DNA from 2 places in the Streptomyces sp. NPDC003379 genome. Region 1 is predicted to be linked to the other one. Evidence: predicted binding sites of a transcription regulator. Region 1 holds the regulator's gene; the other holds the start of a gene.

What was found. Region 1 encodes HrcA, which represses chaperone genes, less so after heat shock. Its sites were predicted from a motif close to TTNGCACTCNGNNNNNCNGAGTGCNAA; they were not measured.
Region 2: the regulator HrcA is predicted to act here: its motif matches at 2,045-2,071, upstream of groES (co-chaperone GroES).

Annotation. Positions count from the first base shown of each region.
Region 1 is NZ_JBSFRK010000015.1:146,591-156,301, forward strand. It holds gene ACWDVB_RS17140 (HAMP domain-containing protein) at 1-1,255, opposite strand, end outside; gene ACWDVB_RS17145 (SpoIIE family protein phosphatase) at 2,303-4,237, shown strand; gene hemW (radical SAM family heme chaperone HemW) at 4,357-5,589, shown strand; gene ACWDVB_RS17155 (DUF3097 domain-containing protein) at 5,788-6,624, opposite strand; gene ACWDVB_RS17160 (MBL fold metallo-hydrolase) at 6,660-7,400, opposite strand; gene hrcA (heat-inducible transcriptional repressor HrcA) at 7,608-8,624, shown strand; gene dnaJ (molecular chaperone DnaJ) at 8,625-9,711, shown strand, end outside.
Region 2 is NZ_JBSFRK010000007.1:15,646-25,356, reverse strand. It holds gene groL (chaperonin GroEL) at 1-1,476, opposite strand, end outside; gene groES (co-chaperone GroES) at 1,590-1,898, opposite strand; gene ACWDVB_RS08515 (polysaccharide deacetylase family protein) at 2,405-3,355, opposite strand; gene ACWDVB_RS08510 (class I SAM-dependent methyltransferase) at 3,438-4,691, shown strand; gene ACWDVB_RS08505 (RNA polymerase sigma factor) at 4,806-6,017, opposite strand; gene ACWDVB_RS08500 (YciI family protein) at 6,180-6,536, opposite strand; gene ACWDVB_RS08495 (class I SAM-dependent methyltransferase) at 6,686-7,273, shown strand; gene ACWDVB_RS08490 (hypothetical protein) at 7,277-7,534, opposite strand; gene tsaD (tRNA (adenosine(37)-N6)-threonylcarbamoyltransferase complex transferase subunit TsaD) at 7,531-8,643, opposite strand; gene rimI (ribosomal protein S18-alanine N-acetyltransferase) at 8,636-9,118, opposite strand; gene tsaB (tRNA (adenosine(37)-N6)-threonylcarbamoyltransferase complex dimerization subunit type 1 TsaB) at 9,178-9,711, opposite strand, start outside.

The sequences.
Region 1 (9,711 bases):
GGGCGACGCGGGTGACCTCGTCGGCGAAGGCGGAGAGCTGGTCGACCATCGTGTTGATCGTCGACTTCAGCTCCAGGATCTCGCCCTTCGCCTCCACGGTGATCTTCTTGCCGAGGTCGCCCTGGGCGACGGCCGTCGACACGAGCGCGATGTTCCGCACCTGGGAGGTGAGGTTGTCCGCCATGAAGTTGACGTTGTCGGTGAGGTCCTTCCATACGCCGGACACGCCGCGCACCTGGGCCCGCCCGCCGAGATTGCCTTCCGTGCCGACTTCGCGGGCGACGCGGGTGACCTCGTCGGCGAAGGCGGAGAGCTGGTCGACCATCGTGTTCACCGTCGACTTCAGCTCCAGGATCTCGCCCCGGGCGTCGACGGTGATCTTCTGGCTCAGGTCGCCGTTGGCGACGGCGGTGGTGACCTGGGCGATGTTGCGGACCTGTGAGGTGAGGTTCGACGCCATGAAGTTGACGTTGTCGGTGAGGTCCTTCCACACGCCCGAGACGCCGCGTGCCTGGGCGCGGCCGCCCAACTGGCCCTCGGTGCCGACTTCGCGGGCGACGCGTGTCACCTCGGCGGCGAACGCGGAGAGCTGCTCCACCATGGTGTTCACGGTGAGCTTCAGTTCCAGCAGCTCACCGGTCGCCTCGACGGTGACCGTGCGGGTCAGGTCGCCCTGCGCGACCGCCGTGGTCACCAGAGCGATGTCCCGCACCTGGGCGGTGAGCCGCGACGCCATCGTGTTGACGGCCTCCGTCACGTCACGCCAACTCCCGGACAGCCCACGCACCTTGGCGCGCCCGCCGAGCCGCCCCTCGGTGCCGACCTCGCGGGCGACGCGCGTCACCTCGCCCGTGAAGAGGGACAGCTGGTCGACCATCGTGTTGACGGCGCGGCCCAGCCGACGCAGATCGCCCCTCAGCTCGCGGGTGCCGTCGTGCAGGTCGACGCGCTGAGTGAGGTCACCGCCCGCCACCGCGTTGAGCACCCGGGTGGCGTTGGCGGCCGGGGCGACCAGGGAGTCGAGGAGGGTGTTGACCTCCTGCACGCGGTCGGCCCACCTGCCCTGCCCCGGACTGGCCGCGAACCGCTCGTCCAGCCGGCCGTGCCGGATGATCTCCCGGCGTACGCGGACCAGTTCGCTGTCGAAATGGAGCGAACGGTCGAGCAGCTCGTTGTAGACCGCGTACAGCTCAGCGGTGATCCCCTCACCGACCGGCACGACCTTCGTGAAGTCCCCGTCCCGCGCGGCCCGCATGGCGGCGAGCAGGGGACGCAGCTCGGGGGTGGCGGCGGTCGGGGGGGTGGGGGGTGCGGGGGTGGCGGACGTGGGGGTGAGGTGTGCGGGGGTGGTGGCGTGCGAGGGGGTGAGGTGTGCGGGGGTGGCGTGCGAGGGAACGGTGGGCGTGGTGGCGATGGTCGCGGTGGCGGCCTTCGGGGTGGGGGCCGGGGTGGCCCCTGGGGCGGGCTCTGGGTTGGTCGCCGGGGTGGCTCCTGGGGCGGATTCCAGGCTGGCCTCTGGGTCGGGATCCGGGATGGCCTCTGGGTCGGGATCCGGGATGGCTCCTGGGACGTGCCCGAGGTCGCGTGCGGGGGAGGTGGCCTCCGAGAGGGTCGCCCGGGCGGCTTCAGGGACGCGCTCTGGGTCGGGCTCCGGGGCGGCCCCTGGGACATGCTCCAGGTCAGGTGCTGGGGCGGTGGTCTCCGCAGCGGCCTCTGGGACGGTCTCCAGGGCGGCGGCCCCTGGGACGGACTCTGGCCCAGCCTCTGGGCCAGAGGAGGCTGGGCCAGTCCCTGCGACGTGCTTCGGGGCGCGCCCTGAGACGGTCTCTGGGGCAGGTGCGGGGACGGTCCCTGGGGCGTGCTCCGGCGCGGGCTCCGGGGTGGCCCCCGACATGGGTTCCGGGGCAGGCGTCGGGACAGCCTCTGGGGCGGCCCCCGAGACGGGCTCTGGGACAGCCCCCGAGACGGGCTCTGGGACAGCCCCCGAGACGGGCGCCGGGACAGCCCCCGAGACGGGCTCCGGGACAGCCCCCGAGACGGGCTCCGGGGCGGCCCCCGAGGCGGACTCCTGGGCGGGCGGCGCGGTGGTCCCTGGGGTGGGGTTCGGCGCCGCGGTCGTGGGGGAGTGCGTCGGGGCCGGGATCCGGCCGGATCCGAGCGCGGGCACAGCACGGTCATCACTCATAGCGGCCCACTTCGGTAACTCGGTGCTTATGGGCGCGGCCAGTCTGTCACTCTGTCGGTGTCGCCTGAGGCGTATTCACCCGAACTGCTCACGAGCCGAACCGTGGGGTCGATTCCGATGCAACGGGAGACCGAATTCCGTGGCTCCGCCAAGGACCGGGGCCGCCCCGGGCCACCGGCGGTGGTGCGCACATCCCTGCCCGGAAACCCGCTCGCCCCCGCCGCCGCGCGCCGATTCGTGCGTGCGGCGCTCGACGACTGGACCCGGCTCTCCGTGCCCGCGGCGGCCGGCATCACCGACCGCCTCGCCGACGACTCGGTGCTGCTGGTGAGCGAGTTGGTCACGAACGCAGTCGTGCACGCGGGCACGGCCGTCGAACTGCTGTGCCGCCTCGACGAGGGCGGACCGGGCGAGGACACCGAGACCCTCGTCATCGAGGTCTCCGACCACCACCCCTCCCGCGCCGTCCGCGGCGAGCAGGGCCCACCGCCCGTCGGCACCCCCGAGTACGGGCGAGGGCTGCAACTCGTCGCGACCCTCTCCGAGTCCTGGGGCATCACCTACCGCACGGGCACCAAGACCGTCTGGGCCCGGCTCCCCGTCGAGGAAGTCAAGGCCGACCAGGAGATCGAGTCGTACGCGAGCGAACAGGCGATGCAGCGCGGCCTCAGCGCCGCCGCGATCCTCGCGCCCCTGCCCAAGCGCGTCACACACGACACGGAGTGGGTCAACCGCGGCGCGCTCAGCTTCCTCGCCGAGGCGTCCGACCTGCTGGCCGGGCAGTTCGACGAGGACCTCGTGGCCGCCCTCGCCGGACAGCTCCTCGTGCCGCGGCTCGCCGACTGGTGCGCGGTCTGGCTCGACGACGCGTCGGAGGGCCCATCCCGCGCGGCCCCCGGCGCACCGGGCGCGAGGCTCGCCCGCGTCTGGCACACCAGCGAGCACCGGATAGAGGAGCTGCGCCGCGTCCTGGAGAAGGACCCTCCCCAGCTGCCCGACGCGGCGGGCACGGGCGCCATCCCCGTCCGCTGGCCCGGCGAGGCGCTGGCGGGTGAGACGTCCGGCACGGCACTCGCGTACCGCCTGGTCGCGGGCGGGCGCGCGCTCGGCACGCTGGTGATCGGCCGGGCGGGCTTCGTCCACCCCCTCGCCGGCGGCCGGGCCGGGGAGACCCCCTTCCCCGACGAGGTCACCGGCCTCATCGAGGACTTCAGCCGCCGCGTCGCGCTCGCCGTCAGCACGGCCCGCCGCTATCAGCGCCAGGCCAACATCAGCCGGATCCTCCAGCGCGGACTGCTGCCCAGCCAGGTCGCCCAGATCCCCGGCGTGCAGAGCGGCCTGGTGTACGAGCCGCGGGACAAGGGCGGGCCCGGCGGCGACTTCTACGACGTGTTCCAGGCGGGCGAGGGACGCTGGTGCTTCGCGCTCGGCGACGTCCAGGGCAAGGGGCCCGAGGCCGCCGTCGTCATCGGCCTCGCCCGCCCCTGGCTGCGGCTGCTCGCCCGCGAGGGCTACCAGGTCGCGGAGGTCCTCGACCGCCTCAACCAACTGCTCCTCGACGACGCGACGGAGGCGGCGGACGCGGCGGCCGCGGTCGTCGCCGTCGCGGGCGGCCAGGGCGTCTCCCCCGACGGACCCACCTCGCGCTTCCTCTCCCTCCTCTACGGCGAGCTGATCCCGTATGAAGGAGGCGTGCGCTGCACCCTCGCGTGCGCCGGGCATCCGCTGCCGCTCCTGCTCTCCCCCGAGGGGGAGGTACGGGCGGCGGCGACCCCGCAGATGCTGCTCGGGGTCGTCGACGACGAGACGTACACGAGTGAGAGCTTCAACCTGCGCACCGGCGACACCCTCCTGTGCGTCACGGACGGCGTGACCGAGCGGCGCTCGGGACAACTCCAGTTCGACGACGGCGACGGCCTCGCCCAGGCCCTCACCGGCTGCGCGGGCCTCGACGCGGCCCTGGTGGCGGAGCGGATCCGCAGGCTCGTACACGAATTCTCGGAACGGCCACCGGACGACGACCTGGCGCTGCTGGTGCTGCAGGCCCGGTGAGGGCGCCGGGCGTCGCCGTGATGCGTCTGGCGTCGCCGTGATGCGTCTGGCGTCGCCGTGATGCGTCTGGCGTCGCCGTGATGCGTCTGGCGTCGCCCTGGTGCGGGACAATGGAAGGCATGCCTTCCGCACTGCCCGATGGTGAGCCCATGCCCGAGGACGGGGCGCTGCCCGCGTCCGCCCTGGACGGCGCGGCCTCCCGCCCCCTCGGCTTCTACCTGCACGTCCCGTACTGCGCCACGCGCTGCGGCTACTGCGACTTCAACACCTACACCGCGACCGAGCTGCGCGGCTCCGGCGGCGTGCTCGCCTCCCGCGACAACTACGCGGACACCCTCGTCGACGAGGTGCGGCTCGCCAGGAAGGTCCTCGGGGACGACCCGCGGCCCGTGCGGACCGTCTTCGTCGGGGGCGGTACGCCGACGCTGCTCGCCGCGGGGGACCTCGTGCGGATGCTGGCGGCCGTGCGGGACGAGTTCGGGCTCGCGGACGACGCGGAGATCACGACCGAGGCGAACCCGGAGTCGGTCGATGCCGCTTACCTGGCTGAGCTGCGGGAGGGCGGATTCAACCGGGTCTCCTTCGGAATGCAGAGCGCGAAGCAGCACGTACTGAAGGTCCTCGACCGTACGCATACGCCCGGGCGGCCCGAGGCGTGCGTCGCCGAGGCGCGGGCGGCCGGGTTCGACCACGTGAACCTCGACCTCATCTACGGCACGCCCGGGGAGACGGACGAGGACTGGCGGGCCACGCTGGACGCGGCGCTCGGGGCCGGGCCCGATCACATCAGTGCGTACGCGCTGATCGTCGAGGAGGGCACGCAGCTGGCGCGGCGGATCCGGCGCGGGGAGGTCCCGATGACGGACGACGACGTCCACGCGGACCGGTACCTGATCGCCGACGAGGTGCTGGGCGGCGCGGGCTTCGAGTGGTACGAGGTGTCCAACTGGGCCACGTCCGAGGCGGGCCGGTGCCTGCACAACGAGCTGTACTGGCGGGGCGCCGACTGGTGGGGCGCCGGGCCCGGGGCGCACAGCCATGCCGGGGGCGTGCGGTGGTGGAACGTGAAGCATCCCGGGGCGTACGCGGCCGCGCTTTCCTCCGGCAGGTCGCCAGGAGCCGGGCGGGAGATCCTCTCCGCGGAGGACCGACGGGTCGAGCGGATCCTGCTTGAGCTGCGGCTCCGTGAGGGCTGCCCGTTGTCTCTCCTACGGGAGGCCGGGCTGGCGTCCGCCCGCAAGGCGCTGGGGGACGGCCTGCTGGAGGCCGGCCCTTACGGGGCCGGGCGGGCGGTTCTCACGCTGCGTGGGCGATTGCTGGCGGACGCGGTGGTACGGGGCTTGGTCGACTGACGTGGCTGCCGGACCAGCGAAGGTTGGCGGGGCGGGGGAGCGCGGGGTCGGGGCTGCGTCGCTGGATGGTGCCGGGTAAACGGGTGGGTGGGTGGGGGAGCCGCCGCGGAGCGGCGGGGTGCGGTGAGCGAGGTCGGCGGGGCGGGGGAGTGCAGGGAGCCGCCGCGGAGCGGGGAGCGGCGGGGCCGGTCGTGATGGTCAAGGCCCAGGGGCCAGCGGAAGCGTGACGAAGTCGATCAGCTCCTCCACCCTCCCCAGCAGCGCCGGCTCCAGGTCCCTGTAGCTGCGCACCGAGCCCAGGATCCGCTGCCACGCCGCCCCCGTGTTCACCGGCCACCCCAGCGCCTCGCACACCCCCGTCTTCCAGTCCCGCCCCCGCGGCACCCGGGGCCACGCCTCGATGCCCACCGAGGCCGGCTTCACCGCCTCCCACACGTCGATGTAGGGGTGGCCGACCACCAGGGCGTGCGCGCCGGTGACCTGCGCCGCGATGCGGGACTCCTTGGAGCCGGGGACGAGGTGGTCCACCAGGACGCCGAGCCGCGCGTCGGGGCCGGGGGAGAACTCCGCGACGATCGCGGGCAGGTCGTCGATGCCCTCCAGGTACTCGACGACGACGCCTTCGATGCGCAGGTCGTCGCCCCAGACCCGCTCGACCAGCTCCGCGTCGTGGCGTCCCTCGACGTAGATGCGTCCGGCGCGGGCGACCCTGGCCCGCGCTCCGGGGACGGCCACCGAGCCGGACGCGGTGCGGGAAGGACGTACAGGAGGAGCCGAGTCGGCGGCCGGGCGTACGAGAGTGACCGTCCTGCCTTCCAGCAGGAAACCCCGCGGCTCCATAGGAAAGACACGGTGCTTGCCGAAGCGGTCCTCCAGCGTCACCGTCGGGCCCTGCGCCGTCTTCTCGCAGCGGATCACCGCCCCGCAGAAACCGGTGCCCAGCTCCTCGACCACGAGGCCGGCGTCGGCCGCCACCTCCGGTACGGGCTTCGGCTTCTTCCAGGGCGGGGTGAGATCGGCGGAGTACTGGCGCATCCTGCCAACGATAGGAAGAAGACGCGGGGCGTCCGTCACGACACGCCGAAACGGGCCGCCAACGCAGCCCGCTGCGCACGGACAAAAGCCGCATCGACCACCGCACCGTGCCCCGGCACGTACAGCGCGTCCTCGCCGCCGAGGCCGAGGAGCCGGTCAAGCGCCGCCGGCCACTGCCCGGGCACGGCGTCCGGACCGGCCTGCGGTTCGCCCGACTCCTCGACCAGGTCGCCGCAGAAGACGATCTCCCGCCCGTCACCGGCGGCGGCGGGCACCAGGACCGCCAGGTCGTGGCCCGAGTGGCCCGGGCCGACGTTCGCGAGGAGCACCTGGACACCGCCGCCGAGGTCCAGCGTCCACTCCCCGCACACCAGGTGGTGCGGGCGCACCAGCAGGTCGGCCGCTTCCGCGGCGGCCGCCGGGTCCGCGCCGTGCCGCACCGCGTCCGCGCGCAGCTCGTCGCCGCCCTTGGCGAAGACCGTGTCGATGCCGACCGCGCCGTACACCTCCACGCCCGCGAAGGCCGCCGCTCCCAGTACGTGGTCGAAGTGCGGATGCGTCAGAGCGAGATGCGTCACGCGGCGGCCCCCGCCGAGAAGGTCCCTCGCCCGCGTCCGCAGCGCCGCGCCCTCCGCCAGGCCCGACCCGGCCTCGATCATCAGGGCCGCGTCGTCCCCGACGACGAGCCCCGCGGTGCAGTCCCACACCGGCAGGCGGCACCGCCCCACACGCGGCGCGAGTCGCTCCCAGCCGGCCGCTTCCCATGTCGGCTCCACATCCATACGGTGACGCTAGCCGCTGCGATACCCCTCAGCAGAACGAGAGCGGACCGAGAGCACACCGAGAGCAGACCGAGAGCGGACCGGCCTTGCCGGGTCCGTACCTCACGGCCGTACACTGACTTTTTGACAGGCTGGCACTCGCCCACGTTGAGTGCCAGGCAGGGGACTCACCGCGACGGATGACGGCTGGAGGTGTGCGCGATGCTCAGTGAACGCAGGCTCGAAGTGCTGCGCGCCATCGTCCACGACTATGTCGGGACGGAGGAGCCCGTCGGCTCCAAGGCGCTCACGGAGCGGCACAGCCTCGGCGTCTCCCCGGCCACGGTGCGCAACGACATGGCGGCGCTGGAGGAGGAAGGGTTCATCGCCCAGCCTCACACCAGCGCGGGGCGCATCCCGACGGACAAGGGTTATCGGCTGTTCGTCGACAAGCTCGCGGGCGTCAAGCCGATGACCGCCCCCGAGCGCCGCGCCATCCAGAATTTCCTCGACGGCGCCGTCGACCTCGACGACGTGGTGGGGCGTACGGTGCGGCTGCTCGCGCAGCTGACCCGGCAGGTCGCCGTCGTGCAGTACCCCTCGCTGACGCGTTCGACCGTGCGTCATGTGGAGTTGCTGTCCCTCGCTCCGGCGCGCTTGATGCTCGTACTGATCACCGACACCGGCCGGGTCGAGCAGCGCATGATCGACTGTCCGGCGCCCTTCGGGGAGACGTCGCTCGCCGATCTGCGGGCGCGGCTCAACAGCAGGGTCGCGGGCCGCCGCTTCGCGGACGTGCCGCAGCTGGTGCAGGACCTGACCGAGGCCTTCGAGGCCGAGGACCGCGGCACTGTCGCGACGGTCCTGTCCACCCTCCTCGAAACACTTGTCGAGGAGACCGAGGAGCGGCTGATGATCGGCGGAACCGCCAATCTCACCCGCTTCGGACATGACTTTCCCCTCACGATCCGCCCCGTGCTGGAAGCCCTTGAGGAGCAGGTCGTGCTCCTCAAGCTGCTCGGCGAGGTGCAGGATTCGGGCATGGCCGTACGGATCGGTCATGAGAACGCCCATGAGGGCCTCAGCTCCACTTCCGTGGTCTCGGTCGGCTACGGTTCGGGCAGCGAGGCAGTCGCGAAACTAGGCGTGGTCGGACCGACCCGCATGGACTATCCGGGAACGATGGGAGCAGTACGCGCAGTGGCACGTTACGTCGGACAGATCCTGGCGGAGTCGTAAGTGGCCACGGACTACTACGCCGTACTCGGCGTGCGCCGCGACGCTTCCCAGGACGAGATCAAGAAGGCCTTCCGCAGGCTGGCCCGTGAGCTTCACCCGGACGTGAATCCGGATCCGAAGACTCAGGAGCGCTTCAAGGAGATCAACGCCGCCTACGAGGTGTTGTCGGACCCGCAGAAGAAGCAGGTCTACGACCTCGGCGGCGACCCGCTGTCCCAGGCGGGCGGCGGCGGAGGCGCGGGTGGCTTCGGCGCCGGTGGCTTCGGCAACTTCTCCGACATCATGGACGCGTTCTTCGGGACGGCGTCGCAGCGTGGCCCCCGGTCGCGCACGCGCCGTGGCCAGGACGCCATGATCCGGCTGGAGATCGACCTCGACGAGGCCGCCTTCGGGACCACCAAGGACATCCAGGTCGACACCGCCGTGGTGTGTACGACCTGTAGCGGTGAGGGTGCCGCGCCGGGGACCTCGGCCCAGACGTGTGACATGTGCCGCGGTCGCGGTGAGGTGTCGCAGGTCACGCGGTCCTTCCTCGGCCAGGTCATGACCTCGCGGCCGTGCCCGCAGTGTCAGGGGTTCGGGACCGTCGTCCCGACGCCCTGCCCCGAGTGCGCGGGCGACGGACGGATCCGGTCGCGCCGGACCCTGACCGTGAAGATCCCCGCAGGTGTCGACAACGGGACCAGGATCCAGCTCGCCGGTGAAGGCGAGGTCGGCCCCGGTGGCGGCCCCGCCGGTGACCTGTATGTGGAGATCCATGAGTTGCCGCACGCCGTCTTCCAGCGGCGCGGCGACGATCTGCACTGCACCGTCACCATTCCGATGACGGCGGCGGCCCTCGGCACGAAGGTGCCGCTGGAGACGCTGGACGGCCTGGAGGAGATCGACATCCGGCCGGGCACGCAGTCCGGTCAGTCGGTGCCGCTGCACGGCCGCGGCATCACGCATCTGCGGGGCGGCGGGCGCGGTGACCTCATCGTGCACGTCGAGGTCCTCACGCCGACGAAGCTCGACGCCGAGCAGGAGCGGGTGCTGCGGGAGCTTTCGGCGCTGCGCGGGGAGGAGCGGCCCACGGGGCAGTTCCAGC
Region 2 (9,711 bases), on a different contig from region 1:
GCCGGCCTTGACCAGGTCGCCGTACTCGCCGGTCGCGGCGTTGAAGCCGAAGTTCTTGTCGAGCTCGGCGACCTTGGAGGTGATGACGTAACCCTCCAGGCCGGCGTTCTCGGCGATCCAGCGCAGCGGCTCGACGGCGGCGCGGCGGACGACGGCCACACCGGTGGCCTCGTCGCCGGTCTTGCCGAGGTTGCCCTCCAGGACCTTCACGGCGTGGACGAGCGCGGAGCCACCACCGGAGACGATGCCCTCCTCGACCGCGGCGCGGGTCGCGGAGATGGCGTCCTCCAGACGGTGCTTCTTCTCCTTCAGCTCCACCTCGGTGGCGGCGCCGACCTTGATCACGCACACGCCGCCGGCCAGCTTCGCGAGGCGCTCCTGGAGCTTCTCGCGGTCCCAGTCGGAGTCCGTGGCGTCGATCTCGGCCTTGATCTGGTTGACGCGGCCCTCGACGTCGGCCTTGTTGCCGCCGCCGTCGACGATCGTGGTGTCGTCCTTGGTGATGGTGACGCGGCGGGCGGTGCCGAGCACGTCGAGACCGACCTGGTCGATCTTGAGGCCGACCTCCTCGGCGATGACGGTCGCACCGGTGAGGGTGGCCATGTCGCCGAGCATCGCCTTGCGGCGGTCGCCGAAGCCGGGGGCCTTCACCGCGACGGCGTTGAAGGTGCCGCGGATCTTGTTCACGACCAGGGTCGACAGGGCCTCGCCCTCGACGTCCTCGGCGATGATCAGGAGCGGCTTCGAGGAGTTGGCCTGGATGACCTTCTCGAGCAGCGGCAGGAGGTCCTGGATGGAGGAGATCTTGCCCTGGTGGATCAGGATGTACGGGTCGTCGAGGACGGCCTCCATACGCTCCTGGTCGGAGACCATGTACGGCGACAGGTAGCCCTTGTCGAAGGCCATGCCCTCGGTGAAGTCGAGCTCGAGGCCGAAGGTGTTGGACTCCTCGACGGTGATGACACCGTCCTTGCCGACCTTGTCCATCGCCTCGGCGATGAGCTCGCCGACCTGCGGGTCCTGGGCGGACAGACCGGCGACGGCCGCGATGTCGGCCTTGTCGTCAATCGGACGGGCGGTGGCGAGGAGCTCCTCGGAGACGGCCGCGACGGCGGCGTCGATGCCCTTCTTCAGGGCGGCCGGGGAGGCGCCGGCGGCTACGTTGCGCAGGCCTTCCTTGACCAGGGCCTGGGCGAGCACGGTGGCGGTGGTGGTGCCGTCACCAGCGATGTCGTTGGTCTTGGTCGCCACCTCCTTCACCAGCTGGGCGCCGAGGTTCTCGTACGGGTCCTCGACCTCGACCTCACGGGCGATGGTGACACCGTCGTTGGTGATGGTGGGGGCGCCGAACTTCTTGTCGATGACGACGTTGCGGCCGCGGGGGCCGATCGTCACCTTGACCGTGTCGGCAAGCTTGTTGACGCCGCGCTCAAGGGCGCGACGGGCGTCCTCGTCGAACTTCAGGATCTTCGCCATGGGAGCGATTCAGCCCTCTCGAAAACTCGGGTGAACGAACCACGCCCCTCGCCGCCCGGCAATCAGCGGGGTGACCAGGGGCGCAGCTCAAAGCAATTCTGCTGGTGAAGTGGTTACTTCTCGACGATCGCGAGCACGTCGCGAGCCGAGAGGACGAGGTACTCCTCGCCGTTGTACTTCACCTCGGTGCCGCCGTACTTGCTGTACAGCACGATGTCGCCGGTCTTCACGTCGAGCGGCAGGCGCTCGCCGTTCTCGAAGCGGCCCGGGCCCACGGCCAGGACGACGCCCTCCTGGGGCTTCTCCTTGGCGGTGTCCGGAATGACCAGGCCGGAGGCCGTGGTCTGCTCGGCGTCGAGCGGCTGGACCACAATGCGGTCCTCGAGCGGCTTGATGGCAACCTTGGAGCTGGTGGTCGTCACGTTCCGGTCTCCCCCTTCGGAGATCTCACGGGGTTAACAGTCTTAGGAGTGGCGACCAGGTGGATCCGTCGTCGCGGGTGCCGGACCTGCCCGTCGCTGTTGGCACTCTCCAACGGGGAGTGCCAGAAGCGAGACTAGGACGGCGATTAGCACTCGGTCAAGCGGAGTGCCAATCGGCTGCGTCGGGCTTTACGGAATTGGGGTGCCCCTCGGCGGGGCGGGCGGGGCACTGGCCTTGCCTGGGCAACGACTTTTCCTGGGCAGAGGTTCCTTCGGAGACGTCTCGGCAGCGCGTGGCCACCTCGTTTCCCGTTGCCCCGCGTCCGCCACGCGGAACACCTGCCCACAGGCGGGTTCTTCCTTGCGAGGCAGCTTCTCCGCCGCTTTGCGGCCCAGCCGTTCGATCGGGTCGACCGATTCCGCGCAAGACGTCAGCAGCGCGGGCGCGAGTACTCCGCACAGGAGTGCCCCCGCGAGGAGGCGGCGGCGCGCTCGCGCCCGCCGGGTCACAGGTAGTCCTCCAGCCTGGCCACCGCGTAACCCTTGTCCGTGACCGTCTTCATGACGCGGCGGACCATGTCGGGCATGGTGCCCTTCCAGTCCTCGCGGCCCCGGAAGTGGGTGAGGATGATGTCGCCGGGGTGCAGGTCGCGGTCCCACTCGCGCCACTCCATGCGGTCGGGGAATGCCTCCGAGGCCCACAGCGGCACCGCCTTGATGCCGCAGGCCTTGGCGGCGCGCAGCGTGTTCTTGTTGTAGTTGCCGTACGGCGGCCGGAAGAGTTCGGGCCGCTTGCCGTAGCGCTTCTCGATGACGTCCTGCATGCCGCAGATCTCGCGGAGCTGACGCCCGTACGAGAGTCCGGGCATGTAGCGGTGGTTGAGGGTGTGGTTGTTCAGGGAGACACCGCGGTCCCGCATCTTCCTGAAGTAGCGGTAGTCCTCCTTGACCAGGTAGTTGCTGAGGAAGGCCGTGTACGGGATCTTCAGATCGCTCATCATTCTCAGCAGCGCCGGGTCCTTCTCGGCGCCGTCGTCGATGGTCAGGAAGACGACCTTCCGCTTGGTCGGGATCGTCGTGAAGACCGGCGGCAGCTTGGCATGGCCCTTGACCTGGAAGCCCTTGCGAGTCTTGATCTTCGGCTTGGTCGCGGGCGGGGCGGGCGCGGCCAGCGGCGTCCTGGCGAGGCCCCAGCGCTTGGCGGCCGTGACGCGTGCGGCCCGGGCGGCGGCGAGCTGCTGGGCGTAGGAGTCGAGGGCGCGGGCGGGCGGGTCCTGGAGGCGCTGCTGGCCATGGACCGGCTTCACGGCGTCGGGGCCGCCCCCGGGACCACCCCCGGGGACGCCCTCGTATGCGCAGCCCGGGGCGATCGCCGTGACGGTCAGCGCCGCCGCCACGAAACGTGTCCGATTCTTCCGTCCTACGGTGGATTCCTCGTTTTGTCGTACTAGTTGCATGGCGCCGGATCCTCCCAGCTCACGCCCCTGCCCAGGGGCCGACACCGCCACCGGCCGCGCACCATCCACCGACTGGCCCACAATGGGGCAGGTGAACGACCCGAACACGCCCAGCGCCCCGGACACCCCCGACGCCCTCGCCGCCTTCTCCGCCCTGCTCACCACCGAGGGCCGGGCCCTGCTCGACGAGGTGCGGGACGTCGAACCCGCGCAGGAGCTCGCCGCCGCCACCCGGCTGCGCCGCGACCACCCGGCGCCGCTGGTCTCGGCCGCCCTCGCCCAGGCGCATCTGCGCCGCCGGGCCGCGGCGAAGTTCGGCGCCGAGGACGCGGCCCGGATGTTCTTCACGCCGAACGGGGTCGAGCAGTCCACCCGCGCCTCCGTCGCCACGCACCGCGCCGAGCGCTTCAAGGCGCTGGGAGTGCGCTCCCTCGCCGACCTCTGCTGCGGCATCGGCGGCGACGCGATCGCCCTCGCGCGGGCCGGGATCTCCGTGCTCGCCGTCGACCGGTCTCCGCTGACCTGCGCGGTCGCCCGCGCCAACGCCCAGGCGCTCGGCCTCGCCGACCTGATCGAGGTCCGGGAGGCCGATGTCACGGACGTCGACACATCGGCGTACGACGCCGTCTTCGTGGACCCGGCGCGGCGCTCCTCCAAGCGCGGCCGCATCTTCGACCCCGAGTCCTACTCCCCGCCCCTGTCCTGGGCGGTCGAGGCGGCCCTCAAGGCCCCGCGCGCCGCGCTGAAGATCGCCCCCGGCATCCCGCACGAGGCGGTCCCCGCCGAGGCCGAGGCCGAGTGGATCTCGGACGGCGGCGACGTGAAGGAGGCCGTGCTGTGGTTCGGCACGGGCTCCCCCGCCTCGCACCGCGCGACGCTCCTGCCCCGGAACGTCTCCCTGTGGAGCTCGCTCGACGCGATGCTGCCCGACCCCCGGGTGCGGCCTGTGGGGCGGTACCTGTACGAGCCGGACGGCGCCGTCATCCGCGCGCACCTGGTCGCCGAGGTCGCGGCCCGGGTCGACGGCGGACTGATCGACGAGACCATCGCGTACGTCACCTCCGACGTGCTGCGGGCGACGCCCTACGCGGTGGCGTACGAGATCACCGACCAGCTCCCCTTCGGCGTGAAGAAGCTGAAAGCGCTGCTGCGGGAGCGGGGCGTCGGGATCCTGACGGTGAAGAAGCGAGGCTCGGCGGTGGAACCGGAGGAACTGCGCCGCAAGGTGAAGCCACAGGGCAAGAACGCGGCGACGGTGTTCCTGACGCGGGTGGCGGGGGCGCCGACGATGCTGATCGGACAGCCGGTGAGTTTCAACCCCTCCGGCGTTTGCTGATCGGACAGCCGGTCAGTTTCAGCCCCTCCGGCGCTTGAGGAGCGGGGTCCGGGGCGGAGCCCCGAGACGGCACGCCACAGGGGCGGCGCCTGGCCAGGAACCCCGGGCGGAGCCCTACCCGCACTCCTTCGCCCGCCCCAGCAACAACTGCCGCTCCCGCTCATTGCGAGCGAACGCCGCCGCCCGCTCGAACTCCGCCCGCGCCTCCGCGGACCGCCCGAGCCGTTCGAGGAGGTCCCCCCGCACGCTGGGCAGCAAGTGATAGCGGCGCAGGGCCGGTTCCGCGGTGAGCGCGTCGACCAGGGCGAGGCCCGCCCCCGGCCCTTCCGCCATGGAGACCGCGACGGCGCGGTTCAGTTCGACCACCGGGGACGGGGCGCGGGCGGCGAGCAGGCCGTACAGGGCGGCGATCTGCCGCCAGTCGGTCTCCTCGTACGTATGCGCGTGGGCGTGACACGCGGCGATCGCGGCCTGCAGCGCGTACGGCCCGAGAGCCCCCGAGGCCGCCGTCGCCCGCGCCCGGGCCAGGGCGGTGAAGCCGCGCCGGATCAGCATCTGGTTCCAGCGGGCCCGGCTCTGGTCCCTGAGGAGCACCGGCTCGCCGGACGGGCCGGTGCGCGCCGCCGCGTGGGACGCCTGGAGCTCCAGCAGGGCGGCCAGGCCGTGCACCTCGGACTCCTTGGGCATGAGCCCGGCGAGGACCCTGGCCAGCCGCAGGGCGTCCTCGCACAGCGCGGGGCGCAGCCAGTCGTCGCCGGCCGTCGCCGCGTACCCCTCGTTGAAGATGAGGTAGATGACTTCGAGGACCGAGCCGAGGCGGGCGTCGCGGTCGGGGCCGTAGGGGACCTCGAAGGCGACGGCCTTGGCGGCGAGCGTGCGCTTGGCCCGCACGACGCGCTGGGAGACCGTCGCCTCCGGGGCGAGCACCGCGCGGGCGATCTCCGCGGTCGTCAGGCCGCCGAGCAGGCGCAGGGTGAGCGCCACGCGGGCCTCGGCGGAGAGCACGGGGTGGCAGGCGGTGAAGACGAGGCGGAGCAGGTCGTCGTCGATGGCGTCGGGGTCGGCGGGCTCGTCGAGGTGCGGCGGCGCGCTCTCCAGGTCGCGGCCGACCTCGGCCAGCTTGCGCGCGTAGCGCTCCCGTCGGCGCACCAGGTCGATGGCGCGGTGCTTGGCGGTGGCCATGAGCCAGGCGCCGGGGTTGTCGGGGACCCCCCGCTCGGGCCACTGTTCAAGGGCCGCCACCAGGGCGTCCTGCGCCAGCTCCTCGGCGATGCCGACGTCTCGTACGATCCGCGCGACGCCGGCGATGATGCGCGGCGCCTCCATGCGGAAGACGGTCTCCACGGGATCCTGCGTGGCGGGGCGGGGGTGCTCCGGACGGTGGCTCACGGCCACCCATCAGAGCACCCCGGCGCCGCCTCCGCAAAGACTCGGCTCAGGACTGCCGGGCCCCGGTCAGGCCCCGGACAGGCCCCGGACAGGCCCCGGTCAGCCGCCTATGATCTCCCGCACCTCCGCGGTGACCGTCCAGTAGTCCTCGTGGGTCTTGAGGAACCGCCTCGTCCACTCGATCGCCTCGGCCTTGTCCTTGGCCTGCGTGATCAGGTAGCCGCCGATGACCTCCTTGGTCTCGGTGAACGGCCCGTCGGTGACGGAGAGTTCACCCTTGTCCCAGGTCACGCGGGTGCCCTGCGCGGTCGGCGCGAGGCCCGCGTTGTCGAGCATCACCCCGGCCTTGGTGATCTCGTCGAGCAGCACGCCCATGCGCTCCTGGAGTTCAGGGCTCGGGCCGCCCTCGGGCGCGTTGTTCTCGTCGATGCGGATCATCGTCAGAAAGCGCGGCATGGTGGTCTCCCATCGGGTGGTGGCGGGGGCTTTCCCCTCGCCTCTCACCCCTGCGTCGAACGGGATACGCCCGTTTCGACATCGCCGCCGAGATTCTTCGAAGTTTCTTTCCGGACCGTGCGCGGGGCGCCCTGTGCCAGGCTCCCCGCATGCCCTTCGACCACAACGACCACTACCACCCACTGCTCCTGCGCCGGCTGCCGCCGGGCGGCCGCACCGCCCTCGACGTCGGCTGCGGCACCGGCCGCTTCGCCCGCCGTCTCGCGGCGCGCGGCTACGAGGTCGACGCGATCGACCCGTCCGCCGAGGTCATCGCCGCGGCCGAGGAGGCCGGCGGCGGCCCCCGCTACCGGCAGGCGGACGTGACCGAGGAGGAGCTGCCCGAGGGCCGCTACGACGTCATCACCTGCCTGGCGAGCCTGCACCACGTGCCGTTCGCCACGGTCACGCGCCTGCGCGCCGCGCTCGCCCCCGGCGGCACCCTGCTCGTCCTCGGCTGCTACTCCGGGCCGACGTGGTGGGACCCCGTGGCGTCCCCGGTGAACGCCGTGGCACGGATGGCGGTGTACGCGGGCGAGCGGCTGCGCGGCGAACCGAAGCCGCCGCTCAAGGCGCCCGTACGACAGCCGGACATGACGCTCCCCCAGGTCCGCGCGGAGGCGGCCCGCCTCCTGCCCGGCGGCAGCGTGCGGCACCTGCTCTTCTGGCGGTACCTGCTGACGTACCGGAACCGCTGAACGTCAGCCCGCGTCGACCGACTCGAACCGCCAGCGGTGCACCGCCCGTGTCACCAACTCCGCCGTCGGCTCCGGCAGTTCCGGCAGCTCGGCGTCGTACGCGGCGTCCCACCAGGTGACGACGAGGACCCGGTCCCGCGGCGCCCGGAAGTGCTCCCGCCGGACCGGCTCACCGGCCAGCCGCTGCGCCCGCGCCCACGCGAGCAGTTCCTCGCCGCGCCCTTCGACGGCGCGGGCCTCCCACATCAGCGCGACGGTCACGGGTAGAGGTTCTCCTTGCTGACCTCGTGCACGTGATCGTGGGTGTGCGTATGCGCGTGTCCCGGGACGTGCGGTTCCGTCACCGGCAGCGAGGAGTCCGCCGACAGGTCCCAGGAGGACGCCGAACGGTTGCGCGCCACCATCTCCGCGCCGAGGGCGGCGACCATCGCGCCGTTGTCCGTGCACAGCTTCGGGCGCGGCACGCGAAGCCGGATCCCGGCCTTCTCGCACCGCTCCTGCGCGAGCGCCCGCAGCCGCGAGTTGGCGGCCACGCCACCGCCGATCATCAGGTGGTCCACGCCCTCGTCCTTGCAGGCCCGCACGGCCTTGCGGGTCAGCACGTCGACGACCGCCTCCTGGAAGGACGCCGACACGTCCCGCACCGGCACCTCCTCGCCCGCGGCCCGCTTCGCCTCGATCCAGCGGGCGACGGACGTCTTGAGCCCGGAGAAGGAGAAGTCGTACGCGGGGTCGCGGGGCCCGGTCAGACCGCGCGGGAAGGCGATGGCGGTCGGGTCGCCCTCGCGCGCGTACCGGTCGATGACGGGGCCGCCGGGGAAGCCGAGGTTCAGCACCCGCGCGATCTTGTCGAAGGCCTCGCCCGCCGCGTCGTCGATGGTCGAGCCGAGGGGCCGTACGTCGGAGGTGATGTCGGCGGAGAGCAGCAGGGAGGAGTGGCCGCCGGAGACCAGGAGCGCCATGGTCGGCTCGGGCAGCGGCCCGTGCTCCAGCTGGTCCACACAGATGTGCGAGGCGAGGTGGTTGACGCCGTACAGCGGCTTGCCGAGGGCGTACGCGTACGCCTTGGCCGCCGACACCCCGACGAGCAGCGCGCCCGCGAGCCCGGGACCGGCGGTCACCGCGATGCCGTCGAGGTCCTTCGCGCTCACCCCCGCTTCCTTCAGGGCGCGTTCGATGGTCGGCACCATCGCTTCGAGGTGCGCGCGGGAGGCGACCTCGGGCACGACACCGCCGAACCGGGCGTGCTCGTCGACGCTGGAGGCGACGGCGTCGGCGAGCAGCGTGGTGCCGCGGACGATGCCGACGCCCGTCTCGTCGCAGGAGGTCTCGATGCCGAGGACGAGGGGTTCGTCGCGCGAGTCAGCCATGAATCTCGGTTCCTTGTACGCCGGATACGGGGGTGGAGGGATCGGTGCGGCGCATGACCAGGGCATCTACATTGCCCGGCTGGTAGTAGCCGCGCCGGAAGCCGATGGGCTCGAAGCCGAAGCGTTCGTACAGCTTCTGCGCCCGGGTGTTGTCGACCCGCACTTCGAGCATGACCTCGGCGCACTCGAAGGCGGTCGCGGCCTGGAGCAGGTCGGTGAGGAGCCGGGCGCCGAGCCCGGTGCCCCAGTGGTCGCGGGCGACGGCGATGGTCTGGACGTCGGCGAGGTCGCCCGCGGCGGCGAGTCCCGCGTACCCGACGAGGCGGTCGCCGTCCATGGCCACCACGTAGCGGCGGGTGGCGAGCGGCCCGCGCGCGTGGGCCAGCTCGGACCAGAACATGCCGCGCGACCAGGCGTCGTCCGGGAAGAGCTCCTTCTCCAGGGCGAACACCGCGTCGATGTCCCACCAGCGCATCTCGCGCAGCACGGCGGGCTCGGTCACCTCGGTGGCATCGGTCGCATCGGTCGCCTCGGTCACTTGGGGGTGACCACCTTGTAGTTCTTCGGCACCTGCGCGTCGGGTCGGCGCAGATAGAGCGGCCGGGGCTCAAGGAGCGCCTCGCCCGCGGCGAGCTTCTCGGCGGCCAGGGAGGCGAGCGCCGCCGCCGAGACGTGCTCGGGGGCGCGGGCGTCCGGGAAGGTGTCGGGGTAGAGCAGCGCGCCCGCGCCGACCACGGGCAGCCCCTCGGCCTCGGCGGCGATGTCCGCGGGCCGGTCGACGGCGGGCTCGCTCACCCTCGTACGTACGTTGTCGTAGCGCGCCCAGTAGACCTCTTTGCGGCGGGCGTCGGTGGCCACCACGAAGGGGCCGTCCTCGATCCCACTGGCGTACGCGAGGCCGTCCAGCGTGCACACGCCGTGCACGGGTACGCCGAGCGCGAGGCCGAACGTGTCGGCGGTCATCAGGCCGACGCGCAGCCCTGTGTAGGGGCCGGGGCCCACACCGACGACGATGCCGGTGACGGCGTCGAGTCTCAGGCCGGCGTCGGCGAGCACACGGTCGACGGC